Regions from separate parts of the Priestia sp. P5 genome, predicted to be linked through region 1. Evidence: riboswitches for the same ligand, from Rfam matches in the RefSeq annotation. Region 1 holds a riboswitch; each other region holds the start of a gene.

Evidence for each region. A riboswitch is a leader RNA that binds a small molecule or an ion and turns the genes downstream of it on or off. The one in region 1 is predicted to bind cyclic di-AMP.
Region 2: it holds a riboswitch for cyclic di-AMP, as region 1 does, so the genes downstream of both, MMB69_RS05025 (potassium channel family protein) here and MMB69_RS04055 (APC family permease) in region 1, are expected to answer to the same signal.
Region 3: it holds a riboswitch for cyclic di-AMP, as region 1 does, so the genes downstream of both, MMB69_RS26085 (cation:dicarboxylate symporter family transporter) here and MMB69_RS04055 (APC family permease) in region 1, are expected to answer to the same signal.
Region 4: it holds a riboswitch for cyclic di-AMP, as region 1 does, so the genes downstream of both, kdpF (K(+)-transporting ATPase subunit F) here and MMB69_RS04055 (APC family permease) in region 1, are expected to answer to the same signal.

The regions. Positions count from the first base shown of each region.
Region 1 is NZ_JAKWFJ010000001.1:791,847-796,097, reverse strand. It holds gene MMB69_RS04055 (APC family permease) at 1-1,546, opposite strand, end outside; cyclic di-AMP (ydaO/yuaA leader) riboswitch at 1,709-1,849, opposite strand; gene MMB69_RS04050 (N-acetylmuramoyl-L-alanine amidase) at 2,041-3,081, opposite strand; gene MMB69_RS04045 (hypothetical protein) at 3,201-3,392, opposite strand; gene glnA (type I glutamate--ammonia ligase) at 3,958-4,251, opposite strand, start outside.
Region 2 is NZ_JAKWFJ010000001.1:981,423-985,673, reverse strand. It holds gene MMB69_RS05030 (TrkH family potassium uptake protein) at 307-1,626, opposite strand; gene MMB69_RS05025 (potassium channel family protein) at 1,630-2,289, opposite strand; cyclic di-AMP (ydaO/yuaA leader) riboswitch at 2,414-2,558, opposite strand; gene MMB69_RS05020 (carboxymuconolactone decarboxylase family protein) at 2,674-3,132, opposite strand; gene MMB69_RS05015 (Lrp/AsnC family transcriptional regulator) at 3,253-3,708, shown strand; gene MMB69_RS05010 (peptidyl-prolyl cis-trans isomerase) at 4,147-4,251, opposite strand, start outside.
Region 3 is NZ_JAKWFJ010000008.1:30,459-34,709, forward strand. It holds gene MMB69_RS26080 (undecaprenyl-diphosphate phosphatase) at 186-1,010, shown strand; cyclic di-AMP (ydaO/yuaA leader) riboswitch at 1,284-1,423, shown strand; gene MMB69_RS26085 (cation:dicarboxylate symporter family transporter) at 1,530-2,789, shown strand; gene ytvI (sporulation integral membrane protein YtvI) at 3,002-4,033, shown strand; gene MMB69_RS26095 (DedA family protein) at 4,193-4,251, shown strand, end outside.
Region 4 is NZ_JAKWFJ010000001.1:1,661,115-1,665,365, reverse strand. It holds gene kdpB (potassium-transporting ATPase subunit KdpB) at 1-223, opposite strand, end outside; gene kdpA (potassium-transporting ATPase subunit KdpA) at 245-1,906, opposite strand; gene kdpF (K(+)-transporting ATPase subunit F) at 1,931-2,011, opposite strand; cyclic di-AMP (ydaO/yuaA leader) riboswitch at 2,390-2,530, opposite strand; gene MMB69_RS09170 (hypothetical protein) at 2,546-2,683, opposite strand; cyclic di-AMP (ydaO/yuaA leader) riboswitch at 2,756-2,898, opposite strand; gene MMB69_RS09165 (undecaprenyldiphospho-muramoylpentapeptide beta-N-acetylglucosaminyltransferase) at 3,058-4,125, opposite strand.

The DNA.
Region 1 (4,251 bases):
TCTTTTCGCTTTCTCGATCAAAGGCCACATGCACTGCAATAACGGTATCACCAATCGTTCGTGCATAATTTAATGAATTTTCTACTACCTTTGTCATTCCTGCTACAGGAACAATGACTACACTTCCTTCAAGCTTTCCAATCTTTTCTCCTTGCTTAATGCGAAGCTGCTCTCCTACCGCTTCATAATGCGTATGAATGCGATGAAAAATATAGACAATAACCGGTAAGAAAATGAGCACGGACCATACTTGTGAAAACTTCGTTGTAAATAAAATAATTAGCACCGTTAAGGTAATGAGGGCCCCAATTAAGTTAATGGCTAGCTTCCCTTGCCAGCCGGCCGGCTTTTCTCTAAGCCATTTGACAATCATGCCTGTTTGAGAAAGCGTAAATGGAATAAACACCCCGACTGCATAAAGAGGAATTAATTGTTCAGTCGCTCCTTTAAAAGCTACAATTAAGACAATAGAAGCAATTCCAAGGGTCACAATTCCATTTGAATAGCCTAATCGATCACCACGAATTTGAAACATTCTTGGCATGTATTTATCAGAAGATAAGTTGACAGCCAGCAAAGGGAAAGCAGAAAAGCCCGTATTCGCCGCTAGCACTAGAATTAGAGCTGTTGTGCCTTGAATAAAATAATAAAATCCATTTCGTCCAAACACACTCGATGCAATTTGTGATACAACCGTTTCATCTGCTTTTGGAGAAATGCCAAGCCAATAAGCTAAAAACGTGATGCCAGAAAATAAAACGGCTAAAATACCGCCCATCAGCATTAATGTATGAACAGCATTTTTTGCACCTGGCTCTTTAAAGTTAGGCACTGCATTTGAAATGGCTTCTACACCTGTCAATGCCGAACACCCTGATGAAAAAGCTTTTAATAATAAAAACAAACTAATACCTGGCACTACTGTACCGAGAGAGGGATGAAGCTCAGGTGAAACTTGACCTGTCGCTATTTTAAACAAGCCTACCGCTATTAACAAAATAAGAGCAATAACAAATAAATAAACCGGATAAGCTAATACAGAAGCGGATTCTGTTACACCACGTAAATTTAAGACGGTAATAAAAATCACCAGCAAACACGCAATTACTACATTGTAATGATGCAGCGTTGGAAAAGCCGAAGTTAAAGCATCGGTTCCTGCTGAAACACTCACAGCAACTGTTAAAATATAATCTACCAACAGTGATCCCCCAGCGATAAGCCCGGGATTTTCTCCTAAATTGGTTTTGGAAACAATATAAGCTCCTCCGCCTTGCGGATACGCATAAATAATTTGACGGTATGAAAGAATTAAAGCCGTCAGCAGCACCAATACCCCAATCGCAATTGGAATTGAATACCAATAGGCAAGGACGCCTACTGTTGCAAGTACAATCAAAATTTGTTCTGTTCCATAAGCCACTGAAGATAAGGCATCTGATGATAAAATAGCCAGTGCTTTAAGCTTACTAAGCTTTTGATCGCCTAACTCTTTTGTTTTAAGCGGCTTTCCAATCAATAATCTTTTGAGAACTGAATAGTTCACGTAATTTCCCTCCGATGATTGCCTAGCTACTATTTACTGTTCATTGCTAAGCTCCGTTACAAGTTCACGAATAAGTGATATTATTCCTAAAAAATACTTTTTTATGTTAAAAAAGCGCACAAAAAAAACACTAAGGGTTCTCAGCGTTTTTACACAGCTTAAACCTCCTCTCCAAAACGCTTATGGGGTTAGCTGTCGGATTCGGGCTATGAGAGTAGCCCTACCTTTAAAAAAGGATTCACCCCAAGTGACAATGCACAAATTTGGGTCCCCCACTCCTGACGAATTAAGCGATAACAGGTCAATATAATTTTCGGTTAAAGAGTATGATTGATAACATGTTTCGTTCATAACTATCCTTTGTTCTTAGATAATATACTCCCGTACAAATGGTTTGTAAAGCATTATTTTACGTAAATTATAAAATAGTGCTTAAGACGCTTTTAATGGGAAAACAAAAGGCCTTCTGCCTGCTTACAGAAGACCTTCTTGCTTTAACTTTTTGCTTTTAAAACAGCTGCTAGCTTGTTTTTCGTTTGAGGACCATAAATGCCATCTACATCATAAGGAAGATACACAAGCTGAAAACGTCTGACTGCATCTTTCGTTTGAACTCCATATATTCCGTCTACTGACCCTACTTTAAAATTAACCGCGTTTAATGCTCTTTGAAGCTGTTTCACAGCTTCTCCAGAATCGCCTTGTTTTAAAATTCCATTGGGAAGTGGATATTGTTCAGAAGGCGGTGCTGGTGTTGGTGTTGGTGTTGATGAAGTTCCTGAAGGAATAACAATTGTTTTTCCAACCTGTAGTGTTAAAGGATCAGAAAGCCCTGTATTCGCTTCTTGAAGCGCCTGTACTGTTATGTTGTACTTCTGTGCAATACTGTAAAGCGTATCTCCTTGCTTGATCGTATACGTTTTTGTACCCGGTTCAGAAGGTGAAGGATTTGGTGTTGGAGATGGGGATGGATTTGGAACTGCACGACGAGGTAAATTTAAATATACGGCAATTCCTTTTGCATACGATTCACCCATGCTTTTTAAAAAAGCTTCATTTTGAAGAAGTGCTGCATCTGTACTGTTATCAATAAAAGCTATTTCAGTGAGTACTGCGGGCATATTTGTTAAGCGAAGCACCGCATAATTGGCTGATTTTCGACCGCGATTCGGATGATTATACGACAGCAGCGCTGGCTGTACTTGGCCGTGTACAATCGATTGAAACGTTTTACTGGCATTGCTAGCGCTTCTATAAACATAATCTTCGTACCCTGTTCCTCCACCGGCATTTACGTGAATAGACATAAATGCGTCTGCGCCCCACGAATTAGCTTGAGAAGCGCGCTGAGATAACGATAAAAAAACATCTGTGGTACGAGTGGTTTTAATCGTAAAATCACTGTACGTGCTATTTAAATAGCTTATTAAATATTGTTGAATTTTCAAAACTAGGTTTTTTTCATACAATCCATTCGCTCCAACTGCTCCTACGTCTGCCCCACCATGTCCTGCATCGAGATAAATTTTTTTCATATTACTTGTCCCTCCTTATTGCTAACATATGCATGAGGGAAAAAAGTGCTACAGTTACTAGCCTACTTAGTGAAAAATTACTAAAAAAGGAGATTGTGCCATAACGAAACCACTCCAATCTAAAAACGAACAAATGGGACAAGTGCTCTAGTAGGGATTGCTTGTGACACCGCTGTTGATTTCCGTGCAAGACTTCGCTTTCCGCGGGCGGCTGGTGAGCCTCCTCGTCGCTTACGCTCCTGCGGGGTCTCACCTATTCCGCTTTTCCCGCAGGAGTCTTCGCCTGCCCTCCAATCAACAGCTAGAAGCAACTAAATAGATGAAATCTACGTTCACGTTACCAATAAAAAAATCCGCACGATTCATCGTGCGGATCTTCTTCGACCTAACACTTTTGATCTTTATAACGTTAGGACCTATTTAAAAAGCAGAACGCCTATAACAATGAGAATAATCCAAATTGGAATGCTTATTAATATGCCTATTACTAAACCTTTGAAAAAATTTCCTTCTTGCATTTTCATTCCATTCCTCTCCAACAGTATTTTCTAATAACACTACGCCTGGCTGAAAATTCTCTGAAGTTATACTGAAGTGCAGAGTGAACGCATAAACAATCTCTCTATCTGTTATACACTACTTTTACATATAGATTCAATGAGACAAAAAGCTTATCCTTTTTAATTTATATAACCAAATTCTTTCCTGTATCTAACAAAACAATAAAAAGCCTCCCGTAAATTGTACGACAGGCAGCTATACTTGTTTTATGAACAGCTTAGTTCGATATTTAATATACGCATGCAGAATGTTATTCATTTTGAAAAACAAAAAAGTCCGAGAGAACGTATAAACGATCTCTCGGACTTTTAGGAATTAATATTGGCTCATGTATTGGTCACGTTCCCAAGGATGAACTTGTGTACGGAACATATCCCACTCGATTTCTTTCGCTTCAACGAAGTGCTCTGCTAAGTGTTCACCTAATGCAGAAACCATAACTTCGTTTGATTGGAAGCTATCTAAAGCTTGAGCTAATGTTGCAGGTAAATCTACGATACCTTCTTCAACACGCTCTTCTTTTGTCATTACATAGATATTACGATCGATAGGTTTTGGAGCTTCAAGATTGTTCTTGATTCCATCTAAACCAGCTTTTAATAGAACAGC
Region 2 (4,251 bases), 190 kb from region 1:
TTATCTACTTTTAGTGTATGCAACAGCTTGGCAAAATGTTTAGGACAGGGGTGCGGATTTTTCCAACGAGAAAAACCTTCAAATTTCGCCAAAAAAAGTGAATCATATTTTTGTTTCTTTCGTTATATATAGTAAGAGATTTTTTACTATAAAAAAGGGGGACCTTTAATGCGCCGACATTCCAAATTGCCCATTGTTCTTGTCTTTGCCTTCTTTTTATTCATCGCAACTGTTTTGTGCGTAACCTCTTATATGTCTTGAACGTATAAATAATATAAAAAAATCGCCTCATCGAAGGCGATTTTTCTACCCTAGCATTATATCTTCGTTTGGATAACGAACGGCTTCACGCTTTTGCTTAGATAATGAAAACGCAAGCGTTAATGGCCCCACTTTTCCTAAAAACATGATAAAAACAATAATCACGCGGCCAAAGTATGAAAGTTCAGGAGTCGCTCCCATCGATAAGCCTACTGTTCCAAACGCAGAAACAACTTCAAACATAATTTTTACAAACGGCAGATTTTCCGAAATATTTAACAGAAAAATGGCCCCAAACACAAACATAATCGAAATCATCGTGATGGCTAGTGCCTTAAACACGTGAAGAGGAAGAAGTCGTCTCTTTAACAGCACAATATCTTCCCGGCTTCGTAAAAATGCCCATACAGAAAAAACAATCACCACAAACGTTGTTAGTTTAATACCGCCTCCTGTTGACGCACTTCCTGCACCAATAAACATTAATAAGACCATTAAAAAAACCGTTGCGTCATGCAGGTGAGCTAAATCAATTGTATTAAATCCAGCGGTTCTTGTCGTTACCGCTTGAAAATAAGAAGCCCATACTTTGTCTCCTAATGATAAATTTCCGAGCGTATGCGAATTGCTGTACTCTAAGAAAAAAATAAAAAGCATGGCAATCACATTAATCGCAAACGTGCTGATAATCATAATTTTTGAATGCAGCGTTAGTTTTTTATACGATTTTTTCACCCACATATCAGCAAGAACGGTAAACCCTAACCCGCCAATGATGAACAAAAAAGAAATCGTTATGTTAATAATAGGATCTCCAACATACTGCACTAAGTTATCAGACAGTAGTCCAAACCCTGCGTTATTAAAAGCTGAAATTGAATGAAACAAGCTAAAGAACAGCCCCTTAGACCATCCGAATTCCGGAACCCAGCGTATCGCTAAAAAAATAAGTGCAATAAACTCAATTAAAAATGAAAAGATAAACAGCCTTTTAACTAGCAGGACAACTCCGCCGACGCTCGTTTGATTTAATGCCTGCTGAACGAGCATACGCTCTTTAAATCCAATTTTTTTACCTAGCATCATAAAAATCAACACGGCAAATGACATAATGCCAAGACCGCCTATTTGAATTAACAGCATAATGATTGTTTGACCGATGACGGTAAAACGCGTACCTGTATCTACGACGGCTAAGCCGGTCACTGTCATAGCGGAAGTAGATGTAAAAAGGGCGTCTACCCACCGGATTGGCTCAGTAGTAGAAACAGGCATCATCAATAGAAGAGCACCAATAATAATTCCTCCGCCAAAAATGGAGACAAGCAGCTGCGGAGGGGTGAGTTTAATGATTTGTTTTTTCATCAGTTAAACTCCTTCTTCTTCAAAACGGTTCAAATCGCGATTATGTCCGATAACAATCAGCATATCTCCTTGTTCAATTATTTCATGCGCGGTAGGCGAAATCACCATTTCCCCGTCTTTTCGCTGAAAGCCGATAATGTTGCAGCCGTACTTGGCACGAATGTTTAAATCAAACAGCGTTTTATTATGAAGTTTCTTAGAAGCGACAATTTCGACAATACTATAATCCTTTGACAATTCAATGTAATCGATGATTTTTTCTGACACCACGTGATGAGCAATACGCTTAGCAATATCGCGCTCTGGATGAATAACTTTGTCCGCTCCTATTTTTTCGAGCACTTTTTGATGATACATATTCACTGCTTTTACCCATACTTGCTTAACGCCCATATCTTTTAAAAGCATCGTTGCGAGCACACTTGCTTCGATATCATCTCCAAACGAAATAAGCGCATGATCAACATTGCGGATACCTAGCCCCTTTAAGCTAGCTTCATCAATCGCGTTTGCTTGGACAACATATGTAGCTGAGTTGCTAAATTTATTTACTACCTCCTGATTGCGGTCAATAGCGAGCACATCCACATCCAGATTAGCAAACTCTTCAACCAAACTGCCTCCAAAACGACCTAATCCCAATACAGCAAACTGTTTTTTCATAGTGTATTTATTCCTTTCTTCAACTGCTGTGTGTTCTCTTAGCTTATACTTTTTCTAAAAAATTACATCTTTTTCTTAAAAAAAGCGCAAAAAAACACAGGAAGGCTCCTGTGTTTTTCCACACTCTTCCCCCTCAAAACGCTTGCGAAGTTAGCTGTCGGGTTCGGGTTTTAAGAGTAACCCTACCTTTTTAAGGATTCACCCCGGAGCACAATATGTGCGTAAATAATGGGTCCTCCGCTCCGTAATGGATTAAGCGATTTTTATTCAAATGTCTATGATCTATTTTTTAGAATAATCGATTCGATTCATGATACGTTTCACTTCACGAAAGCTATCTTACTCCTGTGAATTTTGTCTGTCAAGATATTTTTAGCGAAGACCTCACTTGCGCTGCAAGCTGCAAAAATCATATAAATCTAAACTGACAATCATTTTGTGAAATTGATCAAATAAATTAATAACAGCCAAAAGCTCTAACAGCTGCGTATCACTGTAAAATTTCTTTAATTGATCCATATCAGCATCGGTCAACTCCCTTGGACGCACCCGGTATACATCAATAAATCGAAACAGCAGCCGATCTTTTTCTTCCAGCTCTTTTTCTCTTAACACTTTTTGATTAAGCGTCTCATCCCCTACATATGACATGCTCATACACGTCTCACAGCCGTTAACACCTGCTAGATAAAGCCTAATTTTTTCCTTAGTCTCTTTTCCTACTATATCGCTGTTCCAAAGCGTGTCGTAAAGCTCATCATACAATCTTTTTACATGCGGAATTAAATTCAGTGCTTTTTCAAAATTTGTTCCCTCTTCGTTTGCTAACAAAACTCTTGCCATTTTTTACTCACTCCTTTTTAATTATTATAGTAAGAAAAACGGAAATTTTAGATTACATATAAAACATCTTAGCTACTATTACTAATCAAATGAAACGTTAATGAGAAAGAAGGTTTTCAATTGAAAATTGATGAAATTGATTTATCGATTTTACAGGCGCTGCAGCAAAACAGCCGCCTTTCCTTACGAGAGCTAGGAAAACAAATTAACCTGTCTCCCCCTTCGGTGGCAGAGCGAGTAAGGCAGCTAGAAAGCTTTGGCGTTATAAAAGGATATACGATTGATATTGATTATGAAAAGATGCACCTGCCTGTATCGTGTTTTATTGAAGTAACTATGAAAAACGGCGAGCACGAGCGTTTTAAACGATTTATTTCTCAGTATCCCTACGCTTTATTCTGTGAACGCATCGCCGGGCAAGCCTGCTTTATTACAAAGCTTCAGCTTCCCCACCTGCACGTACTCGAACAATTTATTAACGAAATTACACCTTATGCTAAAACGATTTCACACATCGCCCTTTCTCACGTGGAGATGTCTCCTGGATTACTGAGCCATTTAAAAGATGAAAAGTGATTGAAACGTAACGAAAGCAATCCAATCGAAAAGCGAACAATGGGATCAATGGAATCAATAAGCTCGTATGAATCACTTTTGACACCGCTGTTGATTTCCGTGTCAGTCTTCGCCTTGCCCTCCAATCAACAGCCAGAAACAAATAAATAGATTAAACATACGTTCACCATACTAACGAAAAGATCCGAACGATTCATCGTTCGGATCTTCTTTCCACTAAACTACTTTTGTCCCAAGCTCTTTTATTCGTCCAACAGCATAAAAAATAACCCTCCAAAGCTGGAGGGTATAAATTTTCCGAATAATGAAAGTTTTACAACTTCATTTTATCAGGTGACGACATTTCTGTCTACTTAAAAATGTAAAAGAGCTCTCTATTAATAGAAAGCTCTTTTACCTGCTTGCTTTTTGAAAACAATCAATCTATATAAAAGGGAACTACCTAAGGTTGAAAGTCACGTGGAACCTTGGCAGTTCATCCTGGATATACCGGTTGATATGATTCAAAACAAGTTCTTTCATCATTTCTTCTTTGACTTCTGA
Region 3 (4,251 bases), on a different contig from region 1:
GTTATAGCATGTAAGGTTTTTATTACAAATTATTAAAGATTCTTATCTTTTTGCAAATACACATTGTATTTCATAGTTTTAACAATTATGATAAAAAAGCAAGTGTCAAAATAGGAAAATAGTTGAGCATGTAAAACGAAGCGATAAGCTTATTAATTTGAAAGAAAGGCAAGGTACATAGCTTTATGTGGGAAATTATTGTAGCAATCATTTTAGGGATTGTAGAAGGTTTAACAGAGTTTGCTCCTGTTTCGTCAACTGGGCATATGATTATTGTGGATGACCTGTGGTTAAATTCAAAAGAATTATTTTCATCTCCAGTAGCTAATACATTTAAAATTGTTATTCAGCTAGGGTCGATCTTAGCAGTAGTTGTTATTTTTAAAGATCGTTTTATTAATTTATTAGGATTGGGAAAAAAGCCAGCTGCTCCAATTGGACCGACAAATCGCTTGAATTTAATGCAGGTAATTGTTGGGCTGTTACCCGCAGGAGTGTTAGGACTTTTGTTTGATGATTACATTGATGAACATTTGTTTTCTTTAAATACGGTGCTAATTGGCTTAGTAGTCGGAGCTGTATTAATGATTCTAGCAGATTTGTTTGGACCTAAACGTCCGCGTGTAGAAACGGTGGACCAAATGTCTTATGGACAAGCACTGGGTATAGGACTGTTTCAATGTATTGCTCTTTGGCCAGGCTTTTCTCGCTCAGGCTCAACGATTTCAGGAGGAGTTCTTCTTGGAATGAGCCATAAGGCAGCCGCAGATTTTACATTTATTATGGCAGTGCCAATCATGGCAGGAGCAAGTGGACTTTCATTGGTTAAAAACTGGCAGTATTTCACATCAGATGCGCTACCGTTTTTTATTGCTGGTTTTATCAGCGCCTTTATTTTTGCGCTGGTATCTATTCGCTTTTTCCTGAAATTAATTAATCGTATCAAATTAGTACCATTTGCACTATATCGAATTGTTTTAGCAGCTATTCTATATTTTGTATTTTTATAAAATAAACACGCGAGTTCTTTAGTCCTTTAAACTTCTAATAGAGACTCAAAGAGCAAGAAAAAGCTATTGCAATGTTGCAATAGCTTTTTTGCATAAATATATATTATCGCCTTTTGAAAGCGTTTTATAAACATGGGTATTGACAAAACGTGTCGAAAAATAGTAAATTAATATTTGTGCAGTATAAAGTTAAGTAAAAGTAAGACTTCTGTTTAGTTTTATTGACTGTAAAAAACGTATGACAACGTATAGATCGTTTTAATTTTATAAAAACTGAATAATAAGCTTAATCGTATAGAGCGGGGGAATCATTATCGGCAGTAAAGCTGCCTTGGGGTGAATCCTTACAAAAGGTAGGAAACTCTCAATTCCGAATCCGACAGTTAACCCCGTTTGCTTCATTGAGAGAAAGAGCCCAAAATAGCGTAAGTAAAAGGCTGTTCTTTCTTAAGAATAGTCTTTTTTTGTTTTTTCAGAAAAGTATATACAAATGTCATACATCTTTGGGGAGGTACATCTATGAAAAAAATTCGTTTTGGTTTGGCTACGCAGATTTTTACCGGTTTAATCCTTGGTGTTCTTGTAGGGGTAATTTGGTTTAACGATCCGCGTGTAGTAACATACCTACAGCCGCTAGGAGACCTATTTTTAAGATTAATCAAGATGATTGTTATTCCAATTGTTATCTCAAGCTTAGTCGTTGGAGTTGCAGGAGCAGGGAGCGGTAAACAGGTCGGAAAGCTCGGCGTTAAAACCATTCTCTATTTTGAAATTATTACGACTTTTGCAATTGTAATCGGTGTATTGATTGCTAATATTTTTCACCCTGGGCAAGGTGTAGACATTCATTCAGCACAGAAGAGTGATATTTCACAATACGTTGAAACATCCGAACAGCAAGAAGGAAAGTCAGTGGCTGAAACTTTCTTACACATTGTTCCGACAAACTTCTTCCAGTCAATTGTTGAAGGAGACATGCTAGCAATTATCTTCTTTACAGTGTTGTTTGCACTTGGAGTAGCAGCAATTGGGGAAAGAGGAAAGCCAGTTGTACAATTCTTCGACGGCGTTTCTCACGCAATGTTTCACGTGGTAAACCTTGTAATGAAAGTGGCTCCAATTGGTGTATTTGCTTTAATTGGTGTAACGGTTTCAAAATTTGGCTTAGATTCACTCCTTTCATTAGGAAAGCTTGTTATCTTAGTTTATTTAGCGCTAATTTTCTTCCTACTTGTTGTATTAGGAGGAATTGCGAAATGGGCAGGAATTAACATCTTCCACTTATTCCGCTATATGAAAGATGAACTGTTGTTAGCATACAGTACATCTAGCTCTGAGACAGTTCTTCCGCGTATTATGGAAAAACTTGAAAAGATGGGCTGTCCAAAAGCTATCGTATCGTTCGTTGTACCAATCGGTTATACATTTAACCTAGATGGTTCCGTTCTTTATCAAGCGATTGCAGCGTTATTCTTAGCGCAAGTGTATGGTATTGATTTAACGATCGTTCAACAGCTGACGCTCATTCTTGTATTGATGGTTACATCTAAAGGAATGGCTGCAGTGCCAGGAACATCATTTGTTGTATTACTAGCTACTCTTGGAACAATCGGTGTTCCCGCAGAAGGATTAGCCTTCATCGCCGGAGTAGACAGAATCATGGATATGGCACGTACGGTTGTTAACTTAGTAGGAAACACACTAGCAGCAATTGTAATGTCTAAATCAGAAGGCAAATTTGACCCTAAAAAAGGTACAGAGGTCATGAGGGCCGGCTAATTTATAAATTAAAAAGCTACTTATTCTATTCAAAAAATTAGAATAAGTAGCTTTTTTCATAATAATCCCTTTATTATTATGGGAATTGACCCTATAATATGTAACATCAGGTATAAAAATATCCAAATTTTATTCTTACATAAAGCAGTCACTGGTTCCTTTCTTTATCAGTAAATATAGAGATAGCTTAGCTAGTAGGGGGATAGTAGAGTATGTGGAAAAAGCGAATATGGGTCATCGCCTCGATAGTAATCGTATGTTTGTTAATCCCTTACAGTTTACCGATTGTGTTTGCTTTATTAACAGCATTAGCACTTGAGGGTATTGTTCAAAAATTGCATCAATCTTTTAAAATGAAGAGAGTCTATGCAGTGCTTATGACCTTCATTTTATATGTTGTTTCGCTCATACTTATTGGATTTTTTATTGTTCGGACAATCGTTACGCAAGTGGTTGCTCTTTCAAAAATAGCGCCTTCCTTTGTAAAAGAAATCTATGAAACCGCGATTTATCCAACTATTATTAAGTGGAAATACTATTCAAACGCTCTTCCTACAGAAGTGATTTCTTCTATCGAGCGCACGCTTGAAAAAACCGTAAATTCATTAGATTCTCTATTAAAAAGTACCGTAGAAATCATCATTAGCTTTGCCGCTACTGTTCCTGGGTTTCTATTAGAGTTTCTTATTTATTTAGTAGCACTTGTATTTATCAGCCTTGAGCTGCCTGCTATTAAAAATAAAATTAAGTCATTTTTAACAGAAGAAACGAAATATAAGCTACAAGTTGTCATCACTCAGCTTATCCAAGCGGGGGTTGGTTTTATCAAGGCACAAATTATCTTAAGTGTCATGACGTTTGTAATGGCTTATGTAGGGCTTTGGCTATTAGATGTTCCGTATACCGCGCTTCTTAGTTTATTAATTGTAATTGTCGATATCTTACCAATCCTTGGGACAGGCTCGGTGCTCGTTCCATGGGGGATTTTTGCTCTTACTCAAGGACATGACTCATTAGCAATCGGCTTATTTATTCTATTTGGAGTCATTACGGTAGTAAGACGTGTAGTAGAACCAAAAGTATTTTCTACAAATATGGGCATTTCACCTTTGGCTGCACTAGTTAGTTTGTACATTGGATTTAAACTTTTAGGCTTTGTCGGATTATTTTTAGGACCGGCTTTAGTTATTTTATACGATGCTCTTCGTAAAGTAGGTATTATTCAAATTAACTTTAAACTATAAAAGCGCTGGATAAAACTAGCGCTTTTTTTTATTGAAACTTTTGTAGTACGTAATACGTAAAGAGGGAAAGGAAAAAACTATGCCGCATTGGTTTTTATCTATCAATCGGCTAATTATAGTTTTGCAGTCTTAGATTTAATGACATGAGGAGGAGAATTTTTGTTAGAGTCGGTTTTACTTTCTTTAATTGAAGCGCTAAAACAGCTCTCTTATTTTGG
Region 4 (4,251 bases), 870 kb from region 1:
TTTCTCCGAAAAGGTCTGGAACAACAGCTAAAAAAAGCGTAATAACAAATCCGATTTCTACTACGAACATGATAGGGTTTTTTATCATCGTTCTTGGACTTAGCTTGATAAAAGCCTGCTTTACTGATTGAATAAAAATCGATGAAGTTTGTTTATCTACAGCACCTTGAATGTGACTGTTACGATCAAATTCAAGATTATTCGTAAAATTCCGTTTATTCATTATAATCCTCCGCTTTCTTAATTACAGTGTCAAATACTCAGCAACCGGCCCAAGTACAAGCACTGGGAAAAACGTAAGTGCCCCTACAATAACGGTAGTTCCAATTAAAATGCCGCTAAATAAAGACGTATCCGTTTTAAATGTCCCCGGTGTTTCAGGAACAAGCTGCTTAGATGCTAGTGAGCTTGATACCGCCAGCATCGTAATTAGTCCGAAGTAACGTCCAATATACATAACAATTCCCGTAGAAATGTTCCAAAACGGCGTTGCGTCACCGAGTCCTTCAAAACCAGATCCATTGTTTGCTGCTGACGATGTAAATTCATACAGTGCCTGACTTAAGCCGTGAAAGCCTGGGTTTGATATACCTTCTATTCCTAAATGAGTAGTGAGCGCTACGGCGGTTCCCCCTAAAATTAACAGCGGCTGCAGAATAAGCGTCACGGCGATTAGCTTCATTTCTTTTCCTTCAATTTTTTTACCTACGTATTCCGGGGTTCTTCCAACCATTAAACCTGATAAAAATACGGCGATGATGACGTACATCATGACATTCATAAATCCTGCTCCGACACCGCCAAATACAGTATTTAACATCATATTTCCAAGCGTTAACAACCCGGTAAGAGGCGTAAGAGTATCGTGCATCGCGTTAACCGCGCCTGTTTCACTTGCTGTCGTCACGATGGCGTACAGAGTTGACATACCGACACCAAACCGGACTTCTTTTCCTTCCATATAACCGCTCGCTTCATTTAGATGAAAAGCATCAAGTCTAGGGTTACCGCCCCACTCTGTTACAAACGCTGTGCTTAAGATAACGATAAACAGCATACTCATCGCTACAAACAAGATGCGACCTTGCTTACGCTGTCCGATCATTTTTCCGTACGTAAAAGGAAGTGCGGTTGGCAATAAAAGCATAAGGACAATTTGTAATACATTGCTCAACGCGTTAGGATTTTCAAATGGATGAGCCGAATTGACACCAAAAAACCCTCCTCCGTTGTTGCCTAGCTCTTTGATTGAAAGAAAAGAAGCAACTGGTCCCCTTGCTATTTGCTGTGTTGCCCCTTCTAATGTATGGGCAGTCACCGTTCCGCTTAACGTTTGAGGAACACCTAAAAACGCAAATAAAATGCCTGTTATAAAAGCGATAGGAAGTAAAACACGCGTAATTGATTTCACAAAATCAACAAAAAAGTTTCCCATTTCCTTCCCTGCCAACCCACGAATAAAAGCGATTGCTACTGCAAGTGCCGTTGCTGGTGCAGCAAACATCATAAATACAACGGCGGCCATCTGCGAGAAATAAGACAAACCTGATTCACCGCTGTAGTGCTGCAAGTTCGTATTTGTCATAAAACTAATGGCCGTGTTAAAAGCAAGGGCCGGATCCATTCCTTTGATGTGGCTTGGGTTAAGCGGCAGTACCCCTTGAAACCGGAAGATAAGATACACCACAAAAATCATAAACGTATTCGCCAAAACGAGAGCAAGTGCATATTGCTTCCACGTCTGATTATGCCCTTTAATTCCTGCCGCTTTAAACATCACCGATTCTATCTTCCCTATCAAGCTAGTGTTTTTATCGTTTGAAAACACATTCGCTATATAAATACCTACGGGCTTTGCAATAAGCGCTACAAAAACAAGCAGCAGCGCAACTGATAGTAGAAAAATCCCCACGTTTTATTCCTCCGCTTATTAAAATTGTTCTGGATTTAACAGTACATATACTAAATAAATTAAAACGAGAACTGAAATACCTAACAAAATGAACGACATGTTCACTTCTCCTCTCTTTCGTCTACTACATGAGACGACCAGCAAATAATTCCGTACATAGCAGCTGTTAATATGGCAAGCGTTCCAAGCATGATCATATCCAAGTTGCTCCCTCCTAACTGTTTCTTACCACCAATGATTAAGTGTAGTGACTGTTTCTGTGCGTAAAGCATCACGCCCAAGTGAGCTAGCTGCGAAAGGTTATTTTTGATTGTTTATTCCTCACGTATTGTTGATCTCGTTTTAAAAGCCCTACTATATCCTCTTTACGGTGCAGACATAACCTGCTCTCCTATTTTTTTCATTAAAAAAACCGCAGAAGAGAGTCCTCTTCCGCGGTTTAATGCACGACAAATAAGCCGTGATCGACACGAATTTTTTTACTCCCAAAACGCTTACGGAGTTAGCTGTCGGATTCGGGTTATGGAAGTAACCCTACTCAGTTAAGAGATTCACCCCTAGTACATACGTACAAAATATTGGGTCCCCCGCTCATAATTGATTAAGCGTATATTTGTTATTTAATTTTTAGGCTTAATTATGTTTTTTACTGCTGCGTTTAATACTTTGATTAGCTAACGTAGACAAATAGCGGTTTGCTAGATCAAAAGATTGCTGATCGCATATTGCTCGATATTCAATCATTTGAATCATTTGCTTAGATATATGCATCTTGACGCTCCTTTCACCTATATTTTGAAAGGAACGCGCTATCCGCTGTTATAGAAAACGACCACCATTACACCATCCTCTCTCTTAACGCTTACGAAGTTAGCTGACGGGTTCGGGTCAAGAAAGTAACCCTACTCAATTATGAGATTCACCCCTAATAATTGGGTCCTCCGCTCTTTCCCTCTCTTTCAGGAAAGACTCAGCGTTTCACTGTGGAACGTTTCATGAGAGTAATCTTACTCCTGTTAAATTTTACTGTCAACAACATTTTTTGAAATTTTAAAAGCTTTATTTTTTGCTGTTTATTCATTATTTTAAAATAATAGATTCAAAGAAAAAAAAGCGTTCTTATCTCCTCGATAAGAACGCTTTTTTTAGCTCATTTTCTCAATTTCATTTACAAGAATTGAAATGGCATCCGTTTTTGTTGCTTCACGCATTGTACGCTTCATCGTACTTGCCTGCTGCTGAAGCTCATTTACTTCACGCAAAAACAGCTCTTTTGTTAACTGTTCTTCTTCTACAACCATACAGTAGCCTTTTTTCTTAAAGGATTGTGCATTTAAAATTTGATCTCCGCGACTTTGTGCTTTTGATAAAGGAATAATCATCATCGGTTTATGAAGAGCTAAAAACTCAAAAATGGCATTGGATCCGCCGCGTGTAATCACATAATCAGTTGCTGCTAGAACATCCGGAAGCTGTTCATTTACGTATTCTAACTGACGGTAGCCCGACTCTTTTTCAAGGCTTGTATCAATATTGCCTTTTCCGCACAGGTGTACAATTTGAAATTTCTTTTGCAGTTCAGGCAAGGATTCTCGAACAATTTCATTGATGCGGCGTGCTCCTAAACTTCCGCCCATAATCGTTAAAATTGGGCGCTTATCATAAAAGCGAAGCCAGCTTTCCCCGTTCGCTGCGCTTCCGCTAAATAATTCTTTTCGAATAGGTGAACCAACAACCTGCACTTTTTCTTTTGGAAAATAGTTTGCCGCTTCATCAAAAGAAGTAAAAATTTTAGTGGCAAATTTCTGCGCAATTTTATTTGCCAGTCCCGGTGTTAAATCACTTTCATGAATGAACACGGGAATGTTTAGCGATTTAGCAGCCATTACAACAGGAACTGTGACAAAACCGCCTTTTGAAAACACAAGAGAAGGCTTTAGTTTTTTCAGCACGCGACGTGCATCGCCAACTCCTTTTGCTACTCGAAATACATCTTTTACATTTTCCATATCTACGTAGCGACGCAGCTTTCCGCTTGAAATTGCATGATATGGAACGTTTAATTTTGTAATTAATTCTTTCTCGATACCATTGTGAGAACCGACATAATGGATATCCCATTTTTCACTGTCTAATTCTTTCATAATGGCAATGTTTGGTGTTACGTGTCCAGCTGTTCCGCCTCCGGTAAAAACGATAACTTGCTTACTCATTTTTTCTTCCTCTCTTTACTTCACTTAATTGATCTGTTTTGACATCAATTTTTATCTGATCTTTTTAGCATGCAATCTGACATGTAAAACGATGGTTTTATTATAGCATTTTTCTTTTTACATATG